DNA from 3 places in the Shewanella sp. SM20 genome. Region 3 is predicted to be linked to each of the others. Evidence: predicted binding sites of a transcription regulator. Region 3 holds the regulator's gene; each other region holds the start of a gene.

Region 1 (7,030 bases), on a different contig from region 3:
CACTCAATAATTCACCGCCTAACGGCTTAGAAAAGGCAAGCGAGAAGCCTGCCTCATAGCTACCAGAAACAATAGTATCTTGCTCTATCTCGCTAATAAATCTAAGTTCATTGAAATACCAATAGCCTACAGCAAAGATCCTTGGTTGTACCTGCAGATCCCACCATTGCCAGCGTGGTGCTAACCCTAAATCAACACCTGTTTGTAGTACTGCAAATTGATCAGAAAACTTACCATAGTGCTCGCTGTACCCAGCAAAGCGTAATCTCGATACCCACACAGCATCCTGCCCTGCTAAGATAAAGTCATACAAGCTACTGATCCCTGAGGCGATAATAGCAACGTTATCGTTTTTATCGAAGTTAGTGCCAAAACCGATATCTAAATACCCTTCCATTCGAGTATTTTCGCTCGCCTGCCAATGATGCTCAAAACCTGGGGTAACTGTCATAGTACCTATCGACGACGGCAACTCACCTTCAGTGATATCTTTGGCTAGATAATCAAAAAAACCAAAGGAGATAGGTAATCGTAACCAAGTTTGGCTACCGCTATCTTTCTTCAAATCAAAGCTTAACGGAATGCTAACGACGGTCGCATTTTGGTTTGCAGCGCGGTAAACGCCAGTGCCAAGATAACTACCAAAGGCGTAAACAGAATTTGGATTAGTGCTAGTTTCTATCGGATTACTACCATTAGCATTATTAGGTGCATGATTGATAGAAAAGCCGGAATCATCCGCTTGAGATGCAGATATGAATGTATTTGTAGCGGAAATACTATCGGCAAAGGTGGTAGGAATAACGCTCAGTAATGCCAAGCACATTAGCGACAAGCTTAATAGCAACCGACTGAAACAATGGCTCAATTGACTTAAACCTTCCTCATTTTTAACTCAATCGGTCGACTCATCATGATGACAAAACTACTTATTTTCATCCATAAAATGATATTCAGACATCATGTGTCCAAGCTCAGTGGATTTAGTTTTTAAGTACGCTTCGTTATAACGATTTTTACCAACTTGCAGTGGTACGCGCTCAACCACTTCGATGCCAAACTCCTTCATCGCTTTCACTTTACGCGGATTATTGGTCATCAAACGCACATGCTTCACCCCTATCTGTTCCAGCATAGGCTTGATCATGTCGTATTTACGCATATCCGCTTCGAAACCGAGTTGCTCGTTGGCTTCAACCGTGTTGGCGCCTTTATCTTGCAGCTCATAGGCGCGAATTTTATTCAGCAAACCAATGCCACGGCCTTCTTGGCGTAAATAGAGGATAAAGCCACTGCCCGTTTCCGCAATATTTTGCATGGCAGCTTGTAACTGAAAACCACAGTCACAACGCAAGCTAAATAAAGCATCGCCGGTTAAACACTCGGAATGAATACGGCCCAACACAGGTTCATCCGCACTGAGAGTACCGAATGTGAGCGCAACATGCTCTTTACCTGATTCGGTATCTTCAAAACCATGCATGGCAAACACGCCCCAAGGAGTGGGTAACTTTGACGTCGCGACATATTTTATCGACATACTTAACCTTAACGACAACTCTCATTCCATGAGACGAATAAGATCCCTAGAAACAAAACGAGGATTAGGCACTTAGCCAACTAAGCGCACTATTCTAAAGTGTTTTCGAACAATCCAGAAATACTTTAGTGTTTTAATCAACTAAACCAAACATGAATGTCTTTTCGATGGGCAGCACGAAGGAATGGATTAAAACGAAGCAGTGCATTAAATACAGGAGCACAAACACGTGATCGACACTCGATCCCGTGCCAGTGACATCCAATCCCACATTAAAATTTTGCGGGAGCGTATCCAGTAACTTCCGTTAGCCCCATTTCACGGCCGATAGCCGTCATAGGGTGGATTACCACAAGCCCTTTGACAGACTTTTTCAGTTTGCCCATGTCTGCTTGTTCCGCTTTTGTCAAAGCACGATGGAAAGGCAAACCTTTGATATCTGACCCTTGCTTATTCAATAAGCGGGTTTGTTGTCCTTTCACACTGCCGATTTGCTTAGTGACCGCAGCGATTTCGCGTTTGAACTGGGCAATAATGACGTCATCGCCTCTTTGTTCAGCCGCAGCAAGTTTACGACGAAATTTATCTAATTTATCGTTAAGCTGCTGCAGTTCTTGCTTTAAATTCATTCTGTTACCTTAAATTACCTAAGTTAGCCACAGTAAAATCTTAGCCTGATTATGCTAGCGTCTGTGTCAAGGCCTGAGATTATAGCAGCAAGTTACAGATCCTCGTTACCGCTTTTATAACAAACGAATGATCTGATTGCTGCTACCGCGAAACACGAGACTCGGATCGGCAAGACTTTGTTCAAATTTTCCGTCCACCAGCACATCAATATAGGCCAACACGGCGCGCTGTTCATCACTCAACTCATCGAGCACATAACCTGTCCACAGCCAAATATCCTTCCCCTTACACTCAGCCTTGACTCGTTTGACGAGCGTCAAAATGGCACTGAGATTGACAGGCAATAAAGGATCTCCGCCCGAAAGCGATAAACCACGGCGCACAATCCGCTTATCATTAAGATCGGCAATAATCCTATCTTCCATCGTCCTATCAAACACATGCCCAGAACGGGGATCCCACGTGCTTTGGTTGTAACAACCCCGGCACTGGTGCTCACAACCAGAAACAAACAAGGTCGCACGCGTACCAGGACCATTGACCACATCGATAGGGAAATACTGATGGTAATTCATTGATGGTCACTCATAGTGCATTTCATCTTTTAACACTGACACTCATCCCGTGGCACTATTTGATGCCACGGAATAAGTCTAACAGGCAGAATAAGGTAATAGTGTTACAAGTGTTTGATCCTGCGTTTTACTTCTTCTTGCTTGCCATAATTAAAGGGCCGCGCATCAGGACTGCCTAAGTAACCGCACACACGGCGCGTCACAGAAACCCGACTAGGCTCATGATTGCCACACTTAGGGCAAGTGAACCCTTTACTGGTACAACTAAATTCACCGGTAAAGCCACAGTCGTAGCATTCATCAATTGGCGTGTTAGTGCCATAGTAAGGCACGCGGCTGTAGCTATAATCCCAGACGTTTTCCAGCGCTTCGAGGTTATGCTGCATATTGGGATATTCGCCATAACAAATAAAGCCACCGTTCGCGATAGCGGGATATGGCTGTTCAAAATCAATTTTATCGTAAGGGTTAACACTTTTTTCCACATCGAGGTGAAAACTATTGGTGTAATAGCCCTTGTCCGTCACCCCTGTGACTAGGCCAAATTGCTTCGCATCCAGTTTACAAAAACGGCTGCAGAGACTCTCACTTGGCGTGCTATACAGACTAAAGCCATAACCTGTTTCGGCCTTCCACGCATCGGTAGCCGCTTTAAGATAAGCAACAATAGCAACGGCTTTGTCCCTTAATTGTGCATCGTCAAATACATGGGTTTGGGTGCCATAGAGTGCATTCATGGTTTCATGCAGGCCAATGTAACCGAGTGAAATCGAAGCGCGACCATTTTTAAAGATTTGCGCCACATCATCATCAGCGCGCAAGCGTACACCACAGGCGCCTTCCATATAGAGGATAGGTGCCACGCGGGCTTTAACACCGTTCAGTCGCTCAATACGGGTATCCAGTGCTTTACGGGCTAATACTAATCTGTCATCTAAAATGCGATAAAATTCAGCCTCATCGCCATTGGCTTCTAAGGCAATCCGCGGCAGGTTTAAACTGACCACTCCCAAATTATTGCGCCCTTCATGCACAAGCTCGCCATTTTCTTCATAGGTGCCTAAAAAGCTACGGCAGCCCATTGGGGTTTTAAATGAACCGGTCACTTTCTCGACTTGCTCGTAGTTGAGAATGTCGGGATACATGCGCATTGTCGCGCATTTGAGCGCCATCTGTTTTACATCGTAATTGCAATCGCCCGCTTTATGATTAATGCCATCACGAATCGCAAACACTAGCTTAGGGAATACTGCCGTCTTGCGATTTTTACCCAATCCCGCCATCCGCACTTTGAGCATAGATTGCTGAATTAAGCGCGATTCCCACGACGTACCTAAACCAAATCCAAAGGTCACGAACGGTGTTTGGCCATTGGCAGTGTGTAAAGTATTGACCTCATATTCCAAAGACTGGAATGCATCGTGACATTCTTTTTCAGTTTGCGCCGTGGCAAAGGCTTTGGCGTCGGTAATCTTCCAATTCAGGGCAATTTGGTAATGCTTGTCGTAGCTCTTAGCGACAAATGGCGCTAACACTTCATCGATACGGTTGATAGTTGTGCCGCCATAGATATGGCTCGCCACTTGGGCAATGATCTGCGCGGTCACCGCTGTCGCTGTTGAAATAGACTTAGGGGTTTCAATTTCGGCATTACCCATTTTAAAGCCGTGGGTCAACATGCCAGCTAAATCAATCAACATGCAGTTAAACATCGGGAAAAACGGCGAGTAATCTAGGTCGTGGTAATGGATCTCGCCCGCTTCATGGGCAGCGACCACATCCTTTGGCAAAATATGACTCTTGGCGTAATGTTTGGCGACTATGCCCGCGAGTAAATCCCGCTGAGTAGGAATGACTTTTGAATCTTTATTAGCATTTTCATTGAGTAAAGCCGCATTGCTTTGCTCAACTAAACCACGGATTTCGAGGTTGAGTTTACTGGTCGCTTCACGGCACACATCTCTGTCGTGACGGTATTCGATATACACCCGCGCCAGGGACTTGTACGGCCCTTCCATCAGTAAATTCTCAACCGCATCTTGTAGATGGTGGATATCGACTTCTGCTAATGGCGCGACGCTCTGACTGATACACGCTGCCACTGTCGCTGCATAGTCGCCATCCTCTATTCCAACTGAGTTTGCAGCGGCATTCACTGCATCCCGTATCCTTGTTTCATCAAAAGGTGTGCGGCAACCATCACGCTTAATTACGACTGGCATTGTTCAGTTCCTCTCCATCTCGCCTAAAAATTAACACTACATCTAGTGATTTTAAAAGCACAAAACACAATATGTAGAGCATTAGGCTACAATGACGGTAAGGAGTCCATGATCCAGATCATAGTTTTTAGGATGAAATAAAAGAACAAACCAGAACTGCAGCTAGGCCCAATTATCTGAAAATTGCGCCTTGACCTGCTGATTAAACCCAGCTAGTTGAATGCGTGACAATTTGTGTTTATCACGCACTATGGATGTGAATTAACGTTTAGCAAGCGCAAGATAACTACTGAGTTGGCCCGATGCAGATTGATGTACCCCCATAGATGAAGCAAGTTGCATCATAGATTTTAGCCCCTGCCACTGCTGCTTTTGAGCATCCGTAAGCGGAGGTTCAGAATTCAAATAATCCGTCAATTGGCTAAGGACTTTCGTGGCCTTCTGGGCTAGCACCGGCGACTGAGCATCATCCATATTGGTTAAGACGTTCTTAGCATCTACTAAGGTATTGATAAGAGGATTATTAGGTGATTTTTTAGCTAATGACTTGATTTCATCATCTAAAAAATCTTGCAACGATTGTTTAGTCGGCGTTGTTGTGCTCGGCACTGTAATACCGTTTTTCGATAAACGCTCGAGTTGCACATCCGATAAAATGCCATCTTTTTGTAAGCGCGACACCAATGCGGGAATATCGGCGACGCCAAATTGACCATCGGCAAAAAAATCCTTCGCCATCGATTGAATTTTCTGTGCGCGTTGCGCCCTTGGCGACAGCGCTATCTCATCGGTTTTACCGTTATCGGGTTTGGTAGCATCCGTCTGCGTTTTATTTGTTTCTATCGTAGTATCGGTTTTAGCCGTGCTCGTCTTTTGGCTATTGGCACCATAGGCATCGGCGATACTGGCACTGCTGCGATTAAGATTAAAGGCATTTAAAATAGAATTCATCGTCAAAAATTCGGCGTCTAAGACTCAATGACGGTTTTAAAGCAAAAACTAAGCCAATCAAGTATTAATCTGTGCAGAGCCTGAATTCTCGGGTAGCGAACAGCACCAGTAGCTTTATCTCTAGGACTGTAAATCTTCAATAAGGGCAAGACATTGCCGCCTCAACAAATCGAGTGCCTCTGCATCCATTTGTACTTTATTCAGCAAAGTTTGTTTCAAGGCTAGGGCTTCATGCTTAATCGCCTCTCCCTGAGTCGTCAGAGTGATCAATTTTTTCCGCTCATCTTCAACGCAGGCCAAACGCGTGATCAAGCCTTTTACCTCTAAGCGCTTAACGATTGGCGTTAGGGTTCCCATATCGAGTTTAGTCGCCATTGATAGCTGGGTTTGGCTGCAGCCGTTTTGACGCCACAGGGTTTGCATCACTAAATATTGAGGGAAAGTTAACTCGTATGCCTCGAGTAGAGGCCGATAAGCACGCACTAATGCATTGCTCGCAGAATATAACGCGAAACAAACATTATCGGATAAACAGAGTGGATCGCTAGAAGCTTGGCTATGAGTCTGTTTTGTAGCGTCTAGCTCAGGTTGAGGTAAGCAATTCTGCACGTTTAAGCGCCTGTGATTTAAACATAACGCTATATTATCCGATCTGTCCCACCTCATCTAGTTTGCGCGCAAACTATTTGCATTCGATCTTAAAGCCACGTAGAGTTAACATCATTAGTTTGCGCACAAACAAAAGGTGAGTTTTTATGAAGAGTATGACTGAAACCCGTGAAATCCATCTAGCTAGTCGCCCAGAAGGCATGCCTACGGCACAGAACTTTACTTTAGTAAATAAAGCGTTAGCACCGCTCGCTGATGGACAAGTGCTGATTAAAAATCTATGGATGTCGGTTGACCCTTACATGCTCGGGCGCATGGTTGATCGCAAGAGTTATGTTCCGCCCTTCGCCTTAAATCAAGTCTTAGAAGGCGGTGCGATTGGTGAAGTTATCGCGTCAAAAAACACCGAGTTCCCGGTTGGTACGAAAGTCAGCAGCATGCTAGGTTGGCGTGAACACGCAGTCACAGATACCGCAGGACTGACAGCTTTACCACTAACTACG
Region 2 (7,030 bases), on a different contig from region 3:
GTTCAGCAAAGGCAAATGAGCAGGCAAAGCTAACATAGAAACGAATGGCTTCTAGGGCGTTGACTGACATCATGCACAGGTACAAGGCTTTTTTCAGGGTGCGGGTGTTGACTATGACTTCTTTGCCATCGATAACATGGGTTCCTGCACCGAGTAAATGGAATATCTGAGTCAGTTGGATCAAGTGATCGTAATAAGCGGCGATATCGGTCGCACGGCTTAAGATTTCTTTGTTCACAACGATATCGTCGAAGATCACTGAAGGATCGTTAACGATATTACGAATGATGTGGGTGTATGAGCGCGAGTGAATCGTCTCAGAGAAAGACCAAGTCTCAATCCAGGTTTCTAATTCAGGCAGTGACACCAGCGGCAAAAAGGCCACATTGGGCGAGCGGCCTTGAATCGAGTCGAGTAGGGTTTGGTATTTCAGATTCGAAATAAAGATGTGTTTTTCATGATCAGGCAATGCACCGTAGTCAATCTTATCGCGACTGACGTCTACTTCTTCCGGGCGCCAAAAGAAAGATAACTGCTTTTCTATCAGTTTTTCGAACACTTCATATTTTTGTTGATCGTAGCGCGCCACGTTGACCGATTGACCTAAAAACATAGGTTCACGGGTGGCATCGTTGGGTGTTTGACAGAAGGTAGAGTAGGCCATGGTGCTATTTTTCCAATGGATAGGGATCCACTAAATAGGGATCCCTATACTTTTTATTTGTAAGAGCCGCGTTAACGTTAAAGACTAGATTTTACATGCGCCGCCGGCGCAACCGTCATCTTCTTTCTCTAAATTGGTGATGTCATCGTGTGAATCCGACGCACCATCGCGAGTGTTATGGTAGTAAAGCGTTTTAACACCTAACTTGTAAGCATTGAGCAAATCTTTCAGTAGGGTTTGCATTGGCACTTTACGGCCTTCAAAACGTGAAGGATCGTAGTTAGTGTTAGCCGAAATCGCTTGGTCAACGAATTTCTGCATAATACCCACTAGCTGTAAGTAACCGTCGTTGCTTGGCATTTTCCACAGCAATTCATAGCTATCTTTCAGTGTATCGAAATCTGGTACCACTTGTTTTAGCTGACCGTCTTTGCTCGATTTCACGCTGATAAGGCCACGTGGTGGCTCAATACCATTGGTCGCATTGGAGATTTGCGACGAGGTTTCTGATGGCATTAATGCCGACAGCGTTGAGTTACGCAGGCCATATTGCTTGATATCGCTACGCAGTGATTCCCAGTCTAAGTGCAATGGTTCGGCACAAATTTTATCCAAGTCACGTTTGTAGGTATCAATTGGCAAAATACCTTGAGAGTAAGTGGTCTCGTGGAATAACGGACACGCACCTTGCTCTTTGGCTAAGTTCATTGAGGCTTTCAGTAAATAGTACTGAATCGCTTCGAAGGTTCTGTGGGTTAAAGCGTTCGCGCTACCATCAGAATACTTCATGCCGTTTTTCGCTAAATAGTTAGCGAAGTTGATCACGCCTATGCCTAAAGTACGGCGATTCATCGAGGCGATTTGCGCGGCCTTGATAGGGTAATCTTGATAATCCAATAAATTATCCAGTGCGCGTACGGCGAGGTCGGCTAATGGCTCAATATCAGATAACTCTTTGATAGAACCTAAGTTAAGTGCTGACAGCGTACAAAGCGCGATTTCACCTTCTGGATCATCGATGTTGTTCAATGGTTTAGTCGGCAGGGCGATTTCAAGACACAGGTTAGACTGTCTGATCGGCGCGACTTTTGAATCGAACGGGCTGTGAGTGTTGCAGTGATCCACGTTCTGAATGTAGATACGGCCCGTTGAGGCGCGCTCTTGCATCATCAGTGAAAACAGCTCAACTGCTTTTATCGTTTTCTTACGAATGCTGCTGTCTTGCTCATATTGCACATATAAACGTTCGAATTCGTTTTGATCTTCAAAGAAAGCATCGTACAAGCCAGGCACGTCAGATGGGCTAAATAAACTGATGTTTTCGCCTTTGATCAGACGTTGATACATGACTTTGTTCAACTGCACACCGTAGTCTAAATGACGGATACGGTTGTCTTCGACGCCGCGGTTATTTTTCAATACCAGCAGAGATTCGACTTCTAAGTGCCAAATAGGGTAGAACAGGGTCGCAGCACCGCCACGCACGCCGCCTTGAGAACACGACTTCACTGCGGTTTGGAAATACTTATAGAAAGGTAAACAACCTGTGTGGAAGGCTTCACCACCACGGATTGGGCTACCTAAGGCACGAATACGACCGGCGTTAATACCGATACCCGCACGTTGGCTGACGTATTTCACGATAGACGAAGCGGTCGCGTTGATAGAATCTAAGCTGTCACCACATTCGATCAGTACGCAAGAGCTAAACTGACGCGTTGGGGTGCGCACACCGGCCATAATTGGCGTTGGCAGCGACAGTTTAAAAGTTGATACCGCGTCATAGAAATCTTTAACGTATTTCAGGCGCGTCTCTTTTGGATAACGGGCAAACAAGCAAGCTGCGACCAAAATGTAAAGGAACTGCGCGCTCTCATAGATTTCGTGGGTCACACGGTTTTGAACTAAATATTTGCCTTCAAGCTGTTTTACCGCAGCGTAGGAAAAATCCATATCGCGCCAATGGTCGATATAGGTATCCATCACATCCAGCTCTTCGCGGGTGTAATCACTTAAAATGTGTTGATCGTATTTACCCAGCTCAACCAATTTAGTCACGTGAGCATACAATGCGGGCGGCTCGAACTGACCGAAGGCCTTCTTACGCAAATGAAACACCGCTAAACGGGCAGCAAGGAACTGATAGTCCGGTGATTCTGGAGAAATTAAATCCGCCGCAGCCTTGATAATGGTTTCATGGATAGCTTCGGTTGGGATGCCATCGAAAAACTGTAGGTGCGAGCGAAGTTCAACTTCCGAAACAGAAACGTTTTTTAATCCCTTGGCTGCCCAAGTAATTACGCGGTGTATTTTTTCGAGATCGATATTCTCACGATCGCCACAGCGTTTTGTGACTGTCATAGTGCTATTCATTTGGAGATAGGCCTTGGTTCTTATATGTATTTAGGTGAGCAAAATCACCGTACGTATCCTTGTAAAACAATCAATAATCGTCCCTTAAATACAGCTGACTGGTTACAAACGAGTCAATTAAGCGGCGAGCTTCTAGTGTGTCTGATTGTTACCTATACACAAGATATGGTGTTTTAAATTATATGGGATACAAGATAGTGAGGTTTGCCCCTATTTGCAAGTCTGAATTCAGGGGACATCTTGTGGATAACGTGAGGATAAAATTTTGCGTTAGTAACGACTAACCTTGAAGCTCAATTTCAGGTTAGCGTGTCACACTCATGGGGGATTTTTAGGCGATCTTTTCTTTAGATCGCGATCGCTCACGAGTGCCGATCTTTTATCCGCCTGACTTTTTCCGTGGGTCATAAATAGTATGCTGACACACTGATGTTCGTCAGTGAAGTTACGTATTGGATGCCTTAGTCTTGAGCATTGTAGGCGCTGTTTTTGGTTGATGTTGTTAAGCCAATGCTTCGATTAGTGCTTGATGTAGCTCAGTTGGGCTCGCAAAATACGCGTGCGCTGGCCATTGCAACGGCTTGTCGTTCACGCCCAGATAACCCCATAGGGCCACGCCGCCTAACATGCCAGCAGCCTTGGCCGCGAGCAGATCTCGCTCGGCATCCCCAAGATACAAAATGTGCTCAGGTGCGCAGTTTAGTTGCTGTGCACCTAACAACATAGGTGCTGTGTGGGGTTTTGGGTGTTTGGTCGAATCGCCACTGATGATAACGGGCATACGCAAGTGTAAATTCAGTTTTCGCAATAAGGGACGGGTAAACCGGGCTGGCTTGTTGGTGATCACCCCAAACGGCATCTGCGTTAACTCAAGCCAATCGAGTAATGCCGCTATGCCTGTGAATAGCGCACAGTGATCGCCATTTATACGCTGATAGTGGGCGAGTAGCCCTTGCTGAACTTGAGACCGAAGATCTTCTGCCGCATCAGGGATCGCGGCATCGACTAAGGCAAAACTGCCGTGGGATGCGGCGTAGCGCATGGCCGCTAACGGCTGCGCGGCGATGCCGACATCTTGAAGACTTAAATTGAGGGCTTGCACCAGATCCGGCGCGGTATCGGCTAAGGTGCCGTCGAGATCGAACAGTACGCCTTTGATCTGTGCCAGACTCATATTAATCAACCTTACGCGTCGCTATCATGTAATTCACATCAACCTTAGGCGTGTACTTAAAAATGCTCGTCAATGGGTTGTAGCTTACCCCTAAGGCATCGGTACAGATAAGATCGGTATTATCTACTAGCTCAATCAGCTCCGAAGGCTTAATGAATTTTTTATGCTCGTGGGTGCCAACTGGCAGCATTTTTAGCAAATATTCCGCACCTAAAATGGTGTGCACGTAGGATTTAATGTTGCGGTTGATGGTGGAGAAAAACACATGACCACCGGGTTTGACCATGTCACAGCATGCTTTAATCACAGATTGTGGATCGGGTACATGTTCGAGCATTTCCATGCAGGTCACCACATCGTAATAGGCTTGATGATCTTGGCTGTGGGCCTCGGCAGTATTTTTTACATAATTAATGCTCACGCCCGTTTCGAGGGCATGTAGGCGGGCGACTTCTAAGGGCTCATCACCCATATCTAAGCCATCAACCTCGGCGCCGATGCGGGCCATGCTTTCAGACAAAATGCCGCCACCACAGCCGACATCGAGCACTTTCTTGCCGAAAATACCGCCAGCGGTTTGATCGATATAGTTTAAGCGCAGCGGGTTTAATAGATGCAGCGGCTTAAATTCGCCGTTGAGATCCCACCAAGTTTCGGCCATACGTTCAAACTTTGCGATTTCCTGTGGGTCTACATTGGTATTCTGATGCATGCTATTACCTGAAGAAGCTGTATTGTGCGGCTATTATAACGACTATGTTTGATAAACAAAGTGCTCGACTGAGCTAAGCCCTTGTGGTTGAGTGAATTTTCAGCAGTTATCTGCTTTTATGTTAATTGTTGTGCTCCGTATCGACCTTTTACTTTATCCCTTTGACGATTTTTCCTCATCGTAAGCCGTGAATTTCAACGCTTGTTTATCGCACAAACGACCAAATTGACAGTGTTTTCATCTATTAAGCCACCAGACTCTCAATTCGATAATGATAGGTCTGGCGACATTAAATAACTGTGTTAGAATGCCAAATCACGTTTTTGGGCTAGGCAATGATACGGATTATACGTTGTCGGCTATTTTTCAGGGGAACGAGCAGTTTATGACTGATCTGGCATCATCTATTTCGCCAATTAATATCGAAGACGAACTAAAGAATTCGTACCTTGATTACGCCATGAGCGTTATCGTGGGACGTGCATTACCAGACGTGCGCGACGGCTTAAAGCCGGTTCATCGCCGCGTTCTGTTTGCCATGAGTGAATTGAAGAACGATTGGAACAAGCCTTACAAAAAATCTGCCCGTGTGGTCGGTGACGTCATCGGTAAATATCACCCCCATGGTGATTCTGCTGTTTATGACACTATCGTCCGTATGGCCCAGCCATTCTCACTGCGTTACACCTTAGTAGACGGCCAAGGTAACTTCGGTTCGGTCGACGGTGACTCAGCGGCGGCAATGCGTTATACCGAAATCCGTATGGATAAGTTAGCTCACCAATTACTAGCTGATCTTGAAAAAGAGACAGTGGATTTCGTCCCTAACTACGACGGCACAGAACAGATCCCAGCTGTATTACCTACACGCGTACCTAACCTGTTAATTAACGGTTCATCGGGTATTGCCGTGGGTATGGCAACCAACATCCCACCACACAACCTAACGGAAGTAGTGAAAGGCTGTTTGGCATTGATTGAAGAACCTTCACTGTCGATTGAACAGTTGATGGAATACATTCCAGGTCCGGACTTCCCCACTGCAGCGATTATCAATGGCCGTAAAGGCATTATTGATGCCTATAAAACTGGCCGGGGCCGCGCGATCATGCGTGCTCTGGCAGATGTGGAAACCGAAGATAATGGCCGTGAGCGCATTATCGTCACTGAAATCCCGTATCAAGTGAACAAAGCCCGTTTAATCGAGAAGATTGCCGAGCTGGTTAAAGATAAAAAGCTTGAAGGGATCAGCGGTCTACGCGACGAGTCTGATAAAGACGGTATGCGTATCGTTATTGAAATTAAGCGCGGTGAAGTGGGCGAGGTTGTACTCAATAACCTTTATGCTCAAACACAAATGCAGTGTTCTTTCGGGATTAACATGGTGGCCCTGACCAATGGTCAGCCTAAACTGTTTAACCTTAAAGAAATGCTCGAATGCTTTATTCTGCATCGCCGTGAAGTGGTGACGCGTCGTACCGTATTTGAACTGCGTAAAGCCCGTGAGCGTGCCCATATTTTGGAAGCGCTGGCGGTTGCACTGGCTAACATTGACCCGATTATTGCACTGATCAAAGCCTCACCCACGCCTGCGGATGCCAAAGTGAAATTGGTTGAGCAAGGTTGGGAATTAGGCCACGTTCAAGGCATGCTGGAAAAAGCGGGCGATGACGCCGCGCGTCCAGAGTGGTTAGAGCCACAATACGGTATTCGTGACGGTCAATACTTCCTGACTGAGCAACAAGCTCAGGCCATTCTGGAACTGCGTTTACACCGTTTGACCGGTCTTGAGCACGATAAGATCATCGCCGAATACGAAGAACTGCTCGAATTTATCGCGGGTCTGCTGTTTATTTTGCGCAGTCCTGAGCGTTTGATGGAAGTGATCAAGGAAGAATTAGTTCAAATCCTTGAAGAATATGGTGATGCGCGCCGTACAGTGATCAATGCCAACGAAGTTGATATGAGTCTTGAAGACTTGATCAACGAAGAAGACGTTGTGGTAACACTGTCGCACTTAGGTTATGCCAAGTATCAACCATTGACCGATTACCAAGCCCAGCGCCGTGGTGGTAAAGGTAAAGCCGCGACGAAAGTGAAAGACGAA
Region 3 (11,621 bases):
GTGTACATCGCTAAGGGCGACAATTTTTCTGACCTGGGTGAAGGTATCTGGCTCAACCGTGACAGCTTGTGTATGAAGGTGCGGTTGGGGTAATTCACCGCAATTGGTAGGGCGAGTTAACTGCGCCTTCGCAATCGGCGTTTGTTTTAGTTCACTCTGGCAAATCCAATAGGCTGTGTCTTTTTGAGCATCATCTAAAAACACATAAGGGCCATCGGTGACGCTGCTTTCTTGAATTTTTAGTTCTGGCTCGGCTTCACTGGTATTGGCCGCGAATGAGTTAAAGGAGAGTGAGACAAAGGGAAGCGCGGTAACAAACCATAACAGGAGCGTGAATTTTCTCTGTTGCTTGAGTATCCATTGGCTGGCTCGGCTAAGTCGCGTCATAGATAGCATGATTGGGTAAGCCCCGACTGGCATCGAATTGATTTGCATTAGACCGCATCCTTGTTCTTGTTTTAGTTATTTATTTTGTCATTTTAGACACTTGAGTTGATGAGTATTCGAACGTGCAGCTTGACGAATTCAATTTCAAGCGCTTAATCGCAAGTGCTTAATCTTAAGTACTTAATGTCAAGTGCTCAATCTATTGAAAACACTAAATCATACGGATAAGGCTTAACATCGGCAAGTCGTGGGGCGGGCTAAATTAAACTTGCCCGCCTCGTGATTCAGTTATTCCATCATTGCATGTCTATAAGTGCATGACTGTCGTTACATGGTATTGGCAGTTACATGGCATTGACGACGGTATGACTATCGACAAACTGCTCGAAACTGACGATTTTTCCGCTGTGTATCTTCCATAAATGGGCGACTCGAGCGGTAAAATGTTTGCCCGTTTTGACATAAGTACCTGAATAAGTGCCAAAGGCAAAAACCTTATCACCCTGCGCCACATAGTCTTCGATATCGACGCGATAGTTATCCCATTCTTTTTCGAGGCGGGCGAACACATTGGCGGCTATCGCGCTAAAACCTATGTAAGTGCCCGCATAGGGAAAACCTACCGCCTCTGTCCAGCGAGCGTCATTTGCCAGTGCATGCTCAAGATTTTTAGCATTTTCGGCTGAGCTGTGTCCCTCGTAAGTACTTTTGACAAGAGCAAGATTCGCATCAGTTTGCCTTGCTGTTTCAATGAGATTTAACTGAGCAGGCTCACTCACTAAAGAGCTTGTTGGAACACTATTAAGCGCTGGCATGATTACGACTCAAACTGTGCTTCAAGATGGCTTAACCACTGGGCGGGTTGGCCATAAAAGCGGTTGATATTAATGGCGGTTATGTTGCCGTCATCATCCTCTATAGCCATTGAAGGGAAGCCTTGGGCACCCATCAGATTCAGTAATGCTCTGGATTCAACAATATGCTCATATAGCTTGTATTCACCTTGGGCATAATGCTGCGCAAAGCTCATAGGGTCGAGCCCAAGTTCAGCGGCTAACTTTGCCAGATTACCTTCATCACTGGCGCTGTGACCATCGCGGTAATGGGCCAGTTGTACTGAGTGTAGATAGGCCAAACTGTCGCCACCCATAGCATCGACTGCGAGCATGGCTTTAATAGGAGGCGCCGAGTCGAGTACGATTGCGGTATCGCGCAGCAGACCATCAAAATAGTTTTCCCCAAAAGGTTGTCCTGTTAGCTCGGCAATACGCAGATCGTGGGGCATAACATAGTCGCGCCAGTTAGCATCGATTTGTTTACGTCTTGGGCCCGTGAGCATACCGCCGCCGTGGAGCTTAATGGTAAAGCCTGCTTTTGCGGCGGCATCGAGTAAAGGCGCTGCGGCATAACACCAACCACATAAAGGGTCGATAATGGCGTGCAGAGTGCGCTCTTTGGCCGTTGCTGTGCTGCTGGTTGTGCTAGTTGGATGAGCTGTTGGCTGAGTCATAGTGTTAAACCTTTTGGCTTAAGTCGCTACATTAGCGACTTAAGCCCTTTGAGAACATCGATTAAAATAGTTAGGTTGGTACAGTTATTTAGGTGAAGTCATTAAGCTAAAAAAGTGGCACGCAATCGAACACGTGCCTGCCTTTAACTATTTTCACTTAAATGCTTGTATCTAATCGCCGAGATAGATATGGCTGGGCTTACATAGGCCAGGTCATTTCACCCATGTAAACTTTGGCGCTGATCTCAAGCCCTGCATCAGCTGGCATTTGTGGGTATAGCGCCAGCATCTTTTGGATTAATTCGGCTGAATCTTTCGAGGCTTTTGCCGCGATTTCAAAGGCTTTTACATATTCACGGGTAAAACCGATGGCGTGGGTATTAAATCGCGCTTCGCCTAAATAGTGCCCTGGGATCACTGTGGTCGGCAGCAGTTTTTCCATTGCATCTAAATGGGTTAACCATTCCTGACGCTCAGAGGCAGTTTGAGTGTCAGCCATCCAAACATGCGTGTTATCAAATACTTCCACGCCACCTGTAATAGTTTTTGCCGATGGCACCCACAGGAAAGTGTGTTTAGGGTGTTTATCATTAAAACCTTTGATAATCACTTGCTCACCGTCGATAGTAAAAGTGTCACTGTGAATCGCCTTAGGTAACACTAATTCGCTTGGCGCATTATCTTTTAAAATCGGCCCCCAGTAGGCGAGTTTGCCTTCCATTGAGGCTTTAATAGCATCGACTGTGGTTTGAGTCGCGACGATTTGTGCATCGGGGAAATTCTTTTTAATCACGGCTAAGCCGAAATAGAAATCAGGATCGCTATGGCTGATATACACCTGAGTCAGCTTTTTACCGCTAGCCTTAATGGTGTCGACCAATGTTTGGGCATCGTTATTTTGAAATTGCGCATCGACTAGCATCATTTCACTCTCGCCGCTGATAAAGCTCGATGACACGGCAAAGATGCTGTTTTCGCCCGGATTAAAATGGCTCACTTGCAATGGCGCTGCATTGACCGCGCTAAGCCCTGCCAGCAACAAGGTGGCGGCTAGGCTGATTTTAGACGAGGCCTTTAATGTGGCATTAACTGTGTTACGTATTGCATAGGTCGATGTGTTCATTTGGGGCTCACTTATAGTCACAGGGTGAAAGAGTAAAAGGTTCGATTTAGCATTCATTGATTTGCAGCTGCTGCAAAAAGTGAGTTAAGTATAGGTTGCAATAATCAATAGATAAATGCGAGTATCTGCCCATATTTGTTGCATTAATCGGACGAATAGCCGTATGTACTCTTAGTTATTATTCATGTGGTGACGTGAGTATGTGAGTGAACCTTCGGGTGATTTGAAAGTGAGTGATTAAACGTTATTGATTTAACGCGAGTGGAGATAAATCATGGATAGACTCGAAGCGGCTAAGGTGTTTGTGACTATTGTTGAGCGCGGCAGCATGATCAGCGCCGCCAATGCCTTAGATATGTCGCGTTCTATGGTGACCCGTTACTTGAGCGAAATGGAAGAATGGTCTGGTGCTAGGTTGCTGCATCGTTCGACGCGTAGCCTCAGCTTAACGCCCGCGGGTGAGCAAGTGCTGGACTATTGCCATCGGCTGCTCGAACTGGCTAACGAAGTGCCTGCGGTAAGCCACGCCGCTGTGGCGATTCCGCGGGGCTTGTTGCGTATTAGTTGCTCCCAGTTTTTGGCGCATCAGATTTTAGCGCCCGTGGTACAGCAATATTTAGCCAGTTATCCGCAGGCGAGCGTGAATTTCCACGTGAGCAGCCAAACCGTCGATTTAGTCGCCGAGCGGATTGATCTGGCTATTCGCATCACCAATGAACTCGATCCCAATCTTATCGCTAGGCGCTTAGGGGAGTGTGAGTCTGTGGTGTGCGCCGCACCGAGTTATCTTGCCGCGCGCGCCGCCGTGCTGCATCCCGAGGATTTAACTCAGCATAACTGTTTAACCTATTCTTATTTTGGCGATGTGATGTGGCGCTTTTATAAAACCGATGTAGGTGCGAAACAGGCTCAAGCGCTGAACTCCGATCCTACGTTAAACCAAGGCCAGGCGTTTAATGTGCCTGTGAATGGTAATTTCAGCGCCAATGATTCCATGGTGGTGCTCAATGCCACGCTGGCTGGTGAGGGAATTGCTATGCAGCCTGTTTGGGCGGCGAAACCCTATTTAGACTCGGGTCAGCTAGTGCCTTTATTAACTGAGTTTAAACCTCAGTCCCTCGGTGTGTATGGCGTGTATCAATCCCGCAAACATATGCAGCCTGCACTCAGGGTGATGATGGACATGCTGGTGGCCTACTTTGCCAGCTTGAATTGAAATAGTGTTAGTTTGAAATAGCACCTTTGAAATAGTGCCAAAGTCTACAGCACTCATAGCGTAATTGGATGCCATAAAAAAGGAGCTTAACCCTTTCGAGTTAAACTCCTCAGATTTACACTTGCCTAGATTCTAGATTTACTTAATCATCCGCTTGTATTTCAAGCGGTGTGGCTCAACCACATCGGCGCCATAGGTGTTTTTCAACCATGCCGAGTATTCTGTGTAGTTACCTTCGTAGAAGTTCACTTGGCCTTCGTCACGGTAATCCAGAATGTGGGTCGCGATACGGTCGAGGAACCAACGGTCATGCGAAATCACCATAGCGCAACCTGGGAATTCCAGAATCGCTTCTTCCAGTGCGCGCAGGGTTTCAACGTCTAAGTCGTTGGTGGGTTCGTCGAGTAATAAGACGTTACCGCCCGCTTGCAGCAGTTTGGCTAAATGCACGCGGTTACGTTCACCACCAGACAAGGTGCCGATGATTTTTTGCTGATCGCCACCACGGAAGTTGAAGCGGCCTACATAAGCGCGGCTCGGGATTTCCATGTTGTTGATACGCATGATGTCTTGACCACCGGAGATTTCTTCCCAAATGGTGTTCTTATCATTCATCGAATCGCGGAACTGCTCAACCGAGGCCAGTTGCACTGTATCACCCAGCTCAATACTGCCGCTGTCTGGTTTTTCTGCGCCGGATAACATGCGGAACAGGGTCGATTTACCCGCGCCGTTGGCACCGATAATGCCGACGATAGCGCCCTTAGGTACTGAGAACGACAAGTTGTCGATCAAAACGCGGTCACCGTAAGACTTGGTCAGGTTATTCACTTCAATAACCTTGTCGCCTAAACGTGGTCCGGGCGGAATAAACAGCTCGTTGGTTTCGTTACGTTTTTGGTAATCGTTAGTGTTCAGTTCTTCAAAGCGCGCCATACGGGCCTTGCCTTTAGACTGACGGCCTTTGGCGCCTTGACGTACCCATTCCAATTCTTTGGCAATGGTTTTTTGACGAGCGCTTTCGGTGGCTGATTCTTGCTTCAGACGGGCATCTTTCTGCTCAAGCCATGAAGAATAGTTACCTTCCCACGGAATACCTTCACCGCGGTCGAGTTCTAAAATCCAGCCAGCGGCATTGTCGAGGAAGTATCTGTCATGGGTAATCGCGACCACAGTACCGGCATATTCCTGCAAGAAGTGCTCAAGCCAAGCCACAGATTCAGCATCCAAGTGGTTGGTGGGTTCGTCCAGTAACAGCATTTCTGGCTTTTCAAGCAGCAAACGACATATCGCCACGCGGCGACGTTCACCACCGGATAATACTTCGATTTTCTCATCCCAATCTGGCAGACGCAGGGCGTTGGCGGCGCGCTCAAGGACGTACTCTAAGTTATGGGCATCTTGGGCTTGAATAATGGCTTCGAGTTCGCCTTGCTCTTTTGCAAGGGCGTCGAAATCGGCGTCCGGCTCGGCGTAGGCTGCGTAAACGGCATCGAGGCGAGTCAGGGCATTTTTTGCCTCTGCTACCGCTTCTTCAATCGCTTCACGCACGGTTTGATTCGGATCGAGTTTAGGTTCCTGCGGCAGGTAACCGATTTTCAATCCCGGCATTGGGCGCGCTTCACCTTCAATTTCGGTGTCGATACCCGCCATAATGCGCAGTAGTGTCGACTTACCTGAACCGTTGAGGCCGAGTACGCCAATTTTGGCGCCGGGGAAAAAGCTTAAAGAAATATCTTTAAGGATCTGCTTCTTAGGCGGAACAATTTTACCCACCCGCAGCATGCTGTAAACAAACTGAGCCATTTTTCTCTATCTTAAGTGACTAATGATGCGGCTAATTCTACTCGATTGCGCGCCGAACTCAACTCGACAATGAGCCAAGTTCAAGCACTATCTGCAGGAATTTCATGTTTCAAATACTGGGATTGTGACCGCGTTCCGAGTAGAATACCGCGCAACCCTACCTATAAGAATTGGCAGCTGGAGTAAGCAATGCTGAAAAAAGATATGAATATCGCAGATTATGATCCGGAACTGTTTAACGCAATTCAGAATGAAACTCTGCGTCAAGAAGAGCATATTGAGCTGATTGCTTCTGAAAACTACACCAGTCCACGCGTGATGGAAGCGCAAGGTTCACAGTTAACCAATAAGTACGCTGAAGGCTATCCAGGCAAGCGTTACTATGGTGGTTGTGAGTATGTGGACGTAGTTGAAACCTTAGCGATTGAACGTGCTAAACAACTGTTTGGCGCAACTTACGCTAACGTACAACCTCATTCAGGTTCACAGGCAAACAGCGCGGTTTACATGGCATTGTTAAAACCTGGCGATACCGTACTGGGCATGAACTTAGCTCATGGTGGTCACTTGACCCACGGTTCACCCGTTAACTTCTCTGGCAAACTGTACAACATCATTCCTTACGGTATCGACGAGTCTGGCAAAATTGACTATGACGAGATGGAGCGTATTGCCATAGAACACAAGCCTAAGATGATGATCGGCGGTTTCTCTGCTTATTCAGGTATCGTTGATTGGGCAAAAATGCGTGAAATCGCAGACAAAATCGGTGCTTATTTATTTGTCGACATGGCGCACGTTGCCGGTCTTATTGCTGCGGGCGTTTATCCAAACCCAGTACCACACGCGCACGTTGTGACATCTACGACCCACAAAACCTTAGCGGGTCCTCGTGGTGGCGTGATCCTATCTGCTGCTGACGATGAAGACTTGTACAAAAAGTTGAACTCTGCTGTATTCCCAGGCGGTCAAGGTGGCCCATTGATGCACGTTATCGCCGGTAAAGCGGTGGCGTTCAAAGAAGCCCTAGAGCCAGAATTTAAAGTTTATCAACAGCAAGTTGTTAACAACGCTAAAGCTATGGTTAAAGTGTTCCTTGAGCGCGGTTACAAAATCGTCTCTGGCGGAACCAGCAACCACTTAATGCTAGTTGACCTGATTGGTCGTGACTTAACGGGTAAAGAAGCCGATGCCGCCTTAGGTAGCGCTAACATTACCGTGAACAAAAACTCAGTGCCAAACGATCCACGTTCACCCTTTGTGACCTCAGGTGTGCGTATCGGTACGCCAGCCATTACGCGCCGCGGCTTTAAAGAAGCGGAATCGAAAGAGCTGACTGGCTGGATTTGTGACATCCTTGATGATGCGAACAATCCTGCTGTGATTGAGCGTGTTAAGGGCCAAGTATTGGCACTGTGTGCACGTTTCCCTGTTTACGGCTAATTTGCCTATGCATCTACGTTTAGTAGATGAAGGGCCGAGATTGATCGCCGACTGACTTGATACTTGTCACATCAGGTACTTAGCATCAGGCACTTAACATTAAGTTGTTAAGCTCAGGTAGTTAACCTCAGCCCATAAATAGGATAAAATCCCATGGCCGCATCTCGCGGCCATTTTTATTGGTAAAATCTTAAGTTTAAATCCATGGCTTTTGACTGATATTTAACAGGTAAACCCATTAACGCTTTACGATCATTCACTGGCAGGAGGCTCAATGCATTGTCCATTTTGCAGCGCGACAGATACTAAAGTCATCGATTCTCGATTAGTGGCGGAAGGCCACCAAGTGCGCCGTCGCCGAGAATGCACCGAATGCCATGAACGATTTACCACCTTCGAAGGCGCCGAGTTAGTCATGCCTAGGGTGATTAAGCGCGATGGTTCACGCCAACCCTTCGATGAAGAAAAACTCCAAGGTGGCATGTTACGCGCCGTTGAAAAACGCCCCGTGTCTATGGATGAAATCGAGCAAGCACTCAGCAAAATCAAGTCTACCCTGCGCGCCACTGGCGAGCGGGAAGTGCCGTCAGAAATGGTGGGTAACTTAATGATGGAGCAATTGATGAGCCTAGATAAAGTCGCCTACATTCGTTTCGCTTCCGTGTACCGCGCCTTTGAAGACGTGTCTGAATTTGGCGAAGCCATCGCCAAACTGCAAAAGTAGTTATTCGATTTTTGTGGCTAGTCTATCGGTGTTTGGTTGCGCTAGCCTTAAAAGAGGCTTTTGATTAATAGCTTCTGCAAGACAGGTTTTAAAAACAGATTTGCAAGACTGGTGAAAGCCGAAACCTTTAACAACAGGGTTGAACATGAGCTTGAACATAAGTTGGTCCGTACTCGATACCCAAATGATGAGCCGCGCGATTCAATTGGCGCGCAAAGGCTTTTACACCACTAGACCCAATCCCAGTGTGGGCTGCGTTATCGTTAAAGATAACCAAATCATTGGTGAAGGTTATCATCAAAAAGCGGGTGAGCCCCACGCCGAAGTGCATGCGCTACGTATGGCTGGCGAACGCGCCCGCGGCGCAACAGCCTATGTCACTTTAGAGCCCTGCAGCCATTATGGCCGCACGCCGCCCTGCGCCTTGGCGCTGATCAATATTGGCGTTAAACGTGTTGTGGTAGCGGTGGAAGATCCTAATCCGCAAGTGGCTGGTCGCGGTATTCAAATGCTGCGTGACGCTGGCATTGAAGTGGATGTGGGATTACATCGCGATGAAGCCTATGCCTTGAATTTAGGTTTTATGAAGCGGATGGAATCAGGTTTACCCAGAGTCACAGTAAAATTAGCTGCGAGTCTTGATGGTAAAACCGCGCTGTCTAACGGTGTGTCTAAATGGATAACCGGTCCAGAATCTCGCCGCGACGTGCAGCGATTACGTTTACGTTCTTGTGCACTGGTCACGGGAATTGAAACCATACTGGCGGACGATCCCTCACTCAATGTGCGATATCAAGAACTTGGCGGCATAAAAGACTGCGTAACCGAGGCGCAATTACTGCAGCCATTAAGAGTAATACTCGACAGTCGCGCCCGTTTGCCGTTATCGGCTGCCTGTTTGGCTATCGTATCGCCGATACTCTTGGTCTCGACCGTGGTTTATCCTGCAGAGTTTCAAGCACAATTGCCCTCCCATGTGAGTTGCCTCCTGTTACCTGCAATTGCAGGTCGCGTATCCTTACCTGAACTATTAAGCTATTTAGGCCAAAGTTGTAATCACGTGCTGGTGGAAGCGGGTGCAACCTTAGCGGGCGCTTTTTTAGCAGAGGGGCTGGCCGATGAATTAGTGCTGTACCAAGCGATGAAAATCCTCGGTGGGCATGGGCGTAATCTGCTGCAATTGCCCGATTATCAAACCATGGCGCACATTCCTGCACTCACTTTGGTCGATGAGCGCAAATTAGGGCCAGATACCCGTTTAACCTTGAGCGTTATGCTTGATAGTTCTTTATTTAATTAAGTGAGTTAACCATGTTTACTGGGATTATTGAAGCCGTTGGCACCCTGCGCAAACTGGAGCGTAAAGGCGATGATATTCGTCTTACCGTGGCAAGTGGCAAATTGGATTTAACCGATGTGCGTTTAGGCGACAGTATTGCCACCAACGGTGTGTGCTTAACGGTTGTGCAGCAATTAGCAGACGGTTATGTGGCTGATGTATCAGCTGAAACTGTGAGTCTAACTGGCTTTGCAAACTACAAAGTGGGCACTAAGGTGAATCTTGAAAAGGCCGTCACCCCAACTACACGCTTAGGCGGCCATATGGTCAGCGGCCATGTTGACGGTATTGCAACGGTTGAGCAACGCTTAGTGCGTGGTCAAGCCATTGAATTTTGGTTAGCCGCACCCGTAGAGCTTGGGCGTTACATTGCCCATAAAGGTTCCATCACCATTGATGGCGTGAGTTTGACGGTTAACGAAGTGGACGGCAGTCGATTCCGCTTGACCATAGTGCCGCATACCGCAGGTGAAACCACGTTAATCGACCTGCAAGCGGGCGATAAGGTGAATATCGAAGTGGATTTAATCGCCCGTTATCTTGAACGCTTGATGAATTATGATGGCAAAGACAGCAAGAGCGGTGGCGTCACCATGGAAATGTTAGCCCGTGCCGGCTTTGTGCGTTAGTGCACAGGAGTAGATTATTTAACTTAAGCTTATCGGCAGCTTAGGTTATTTAGGTATAGAATTTCATAATAACAGCAAAATCATAAGGTCCTACAATGGCGCTGCACAGTATAGAAGAGATCATCGAAGATATTCGTCAAGGCAAAATGGTTATTTTGATGGATGACGAAGACAGAGAAAACGAAGGTGATTTGATCATGGCGGCCGAAATGGTCACGCCAGAAGCGATTAACTTTATGGCGAAATATGGCCGTGGGCTCATTTGCCAGACCATGACTAAAGCCCGTTGCCAGCAGTTAAATCTCCCCTTAATGGTGACGAATAATAACGCCCAGTTCTCGACTAACTTTACGGTTTCTATTGAAGCGGCGGAGGGTGTGACTACCGGTATTTCGGCCCACGATCGCGCTGTAACGGTGAAAGCGGCTGTGGCTAAAGAGGCTAAAGCGTCTGATTTAGTGCAACCTGGGCATATCTTCCCGTTAATGGCGCAGGACGGCGGCGTATTAACCCGCGCAGGCCACACTGAAGCTGGCTGTGATTTAGCCCGTCTTGCGGGACTTGAGCCATCGGGCGTTATCGTTGAGATTTTGAACGAAGACGGCACTATGGCACGTCGCCCAGATTTGGAGATTTTCTCCGAGTTGCATGGCATCAAAATCGGCACTATCGCGGCTTTAATCGAGTATCGCAACACCAAAGAAACCACGGTTGTGCGTGAAGCTAAATGCAAATTACCGACCCGTTTCGGTGAGTTCGACATGGTGACCTTCAGAGACACTATCGACAATCAACTGCACTTTGCCTTAGTCAAAGGTGAGGTGAAAGAAGATTGTTTGGTGCGCGTGCATTTGCAAAATACTTTCAACGATTTACTCCACTCAGAGCGCGATCAGCAACGCAGCTGGCCACTCGAAAAGGCAATGGAGCGTATTTCTGCAGAAGGTGGTGTATTGGTTTTACTCGGGAATCAAGAACATCCCTGTGAAATCCTCTCTAAGGTGAAAGCCTTTGAAGCTGAAGATCAAGGCCAAGCGCCTGCTTCTGCAAAATGGCAGGGGACGTCGCGCCGAGTGGGTGTTGGCTCGCAAATTCTCGCTAGCCTTGGCGTGACTAAGATGCGTCTGCTCAGCTCGCCTAAACGCTACCATTCACTTTCAGGCTTTGGCCTTGAAGTGACTGAGTATGTGGCGGACTAAAACCCAAAGTTACACTGAAGTAAAATTAACAATTTCTGATAATTTGCATAGGGCTCTGGGCAATTGGCTGTGATATCATGTCGCCACTTTTCGCCCCGAGCTGGGTGCTTTAGCTAAATTAGGTAAGATAATGAACGTAGTTCAAGGTAATATCGAAGCGAAAAATGCCAAAGTTGCGATTGTAATTTCGCGTTTCAACAGCTTTTTAGTTGAGAGCTTGCTTGAAGGTGCACTTGACACGCTGA

Evidence for each region. The regulator NrdR, encoded in region 3, represses ribonucleotide reductase genes. The targets are predictions, from matches to a motif close to AAACACNANATNTNGTGTTT.
Region 1: a site for NrdR is predicted at 4,999-5,018, ahead of nrdD (anaerobic ribonucleoside-triphosphate reductase). Genes of this name have one in related genera too.
Region 2: a site for NrdR is predicted at 3,192-3,211, ahead of nrdA (class 1a ribonucleoside-diphosphate reductase subunit alpha). Genes of this name have one in related genera too.

Annotation. Positions count from the first base shown of each region.
Region 1 covers NZ_JAKKRK010000091.1:362-7,391, forward strand. Annotated here, with positions in the region: gene L5M18_RS22335 (hypothetical protein) at 1-868, opposite strand, end outside; gene ribA (GTP cyclohydrolase II) at 926-1,540, opposite strand; gene L5M18_RS22345 (YibL family ribosome-associated protein) at 1,813-2,169, opposite strand; gene nrdG (anaerobic ribonucleoside-triphosphate reductase-activating protein) at 2,284-2,745, opposite strand; gene nrdD (anaerobic ribonucleoside-triphosphate reductase) at 2,850-4,967, opposite strand; gene L5M18_RS22360 (hypothetical protein) at 5,229-5,918, opposite strand; gene L5M18_RS22365 (MarR family winged helix-turn-helix transcriptional regulator) at 6,039-6,527, opposite strand; partial or broken gene L5M18_RS22370 (NADP-dependent oxidoreductase) at 6,674-7,030, shown strand, end outside.
Region 2 covers NZ_JAKKRK010000036.1:44,991-52,020, forward strand. Annotated here, with positions in the region: gene nrdB (class Ia ribonucleoside-diphosphate reductase subunit beta) at 1-664, opposite strand, end outside; gene nrdA (class 1a ribonucleoside-diphosphate reductase subunit alpha) at 749-3,037, opposite strand; gene L5M18_RS15330 (HAD family hydrolase) at 3,540-4,211, opposite strand; gene ubiG (bifunctional 2-polyprenyl-6-hydroxyphenol methylase/3-demethylubiquinol 3-O-methyltransferase UbiG) at 4,213-4,923, opposite strand; gene gyrA (DNA gyrase subunit A) at 5,309-7,030, shown strand, end outside.
Region 3 covers NZ_JAKKRK010000001.1:148,076-159,696, forward strand. Annotated here, with positions in the region: gene L5M18_RS00660 (metallophosphoesterase) at 1-435, opposite strand, end outside; gene L5M18_RS00665 (nuclear transport factor 2 family protein) at 732-1,202, opposite strand; gene L5M18_RS00670 (DsbA family protein) at 1,205-1,897, opposite strand; gene L5M18_RS00675 (MBL fold metallo-hydrolase) at 2,097-3,020, opposite strand; gene L5M18_RS00680 (LysR family transcriptional regulator) at 3,295-4,236, shown strand; gene ettA (energy-dependent translational throttle protein EttA) at 4,375-6,042, opposite strand; gene glyA (serine hydroxymethyltransferase) at 6,232-7,485, shown strand; gene nrdR (transcriptional regulator NrdR) at 7,760-8,209, shown strand; gene ribD (bifunctional diaminohydroxyphosphoribosylaminopyrimidine deaminase/5-amino-6-(5-phosphoribosylamino)uracil reductase RibD) at 8,355-9,509, shown strand; gene L5M18_RS00705 (riboflavin synthase) at 9,521-10,177, shown strand; gene ribBA (bifunctional 3,4-dihydroxy-2-butanone-4-phosphate synthase/GTP cyclohydrolase II) at 10,273-11,376, shown strand; gene ribE (6,7-dimethyl-8-ribityllumazine synthase) at 11,507-11,621, shown strand, end outside.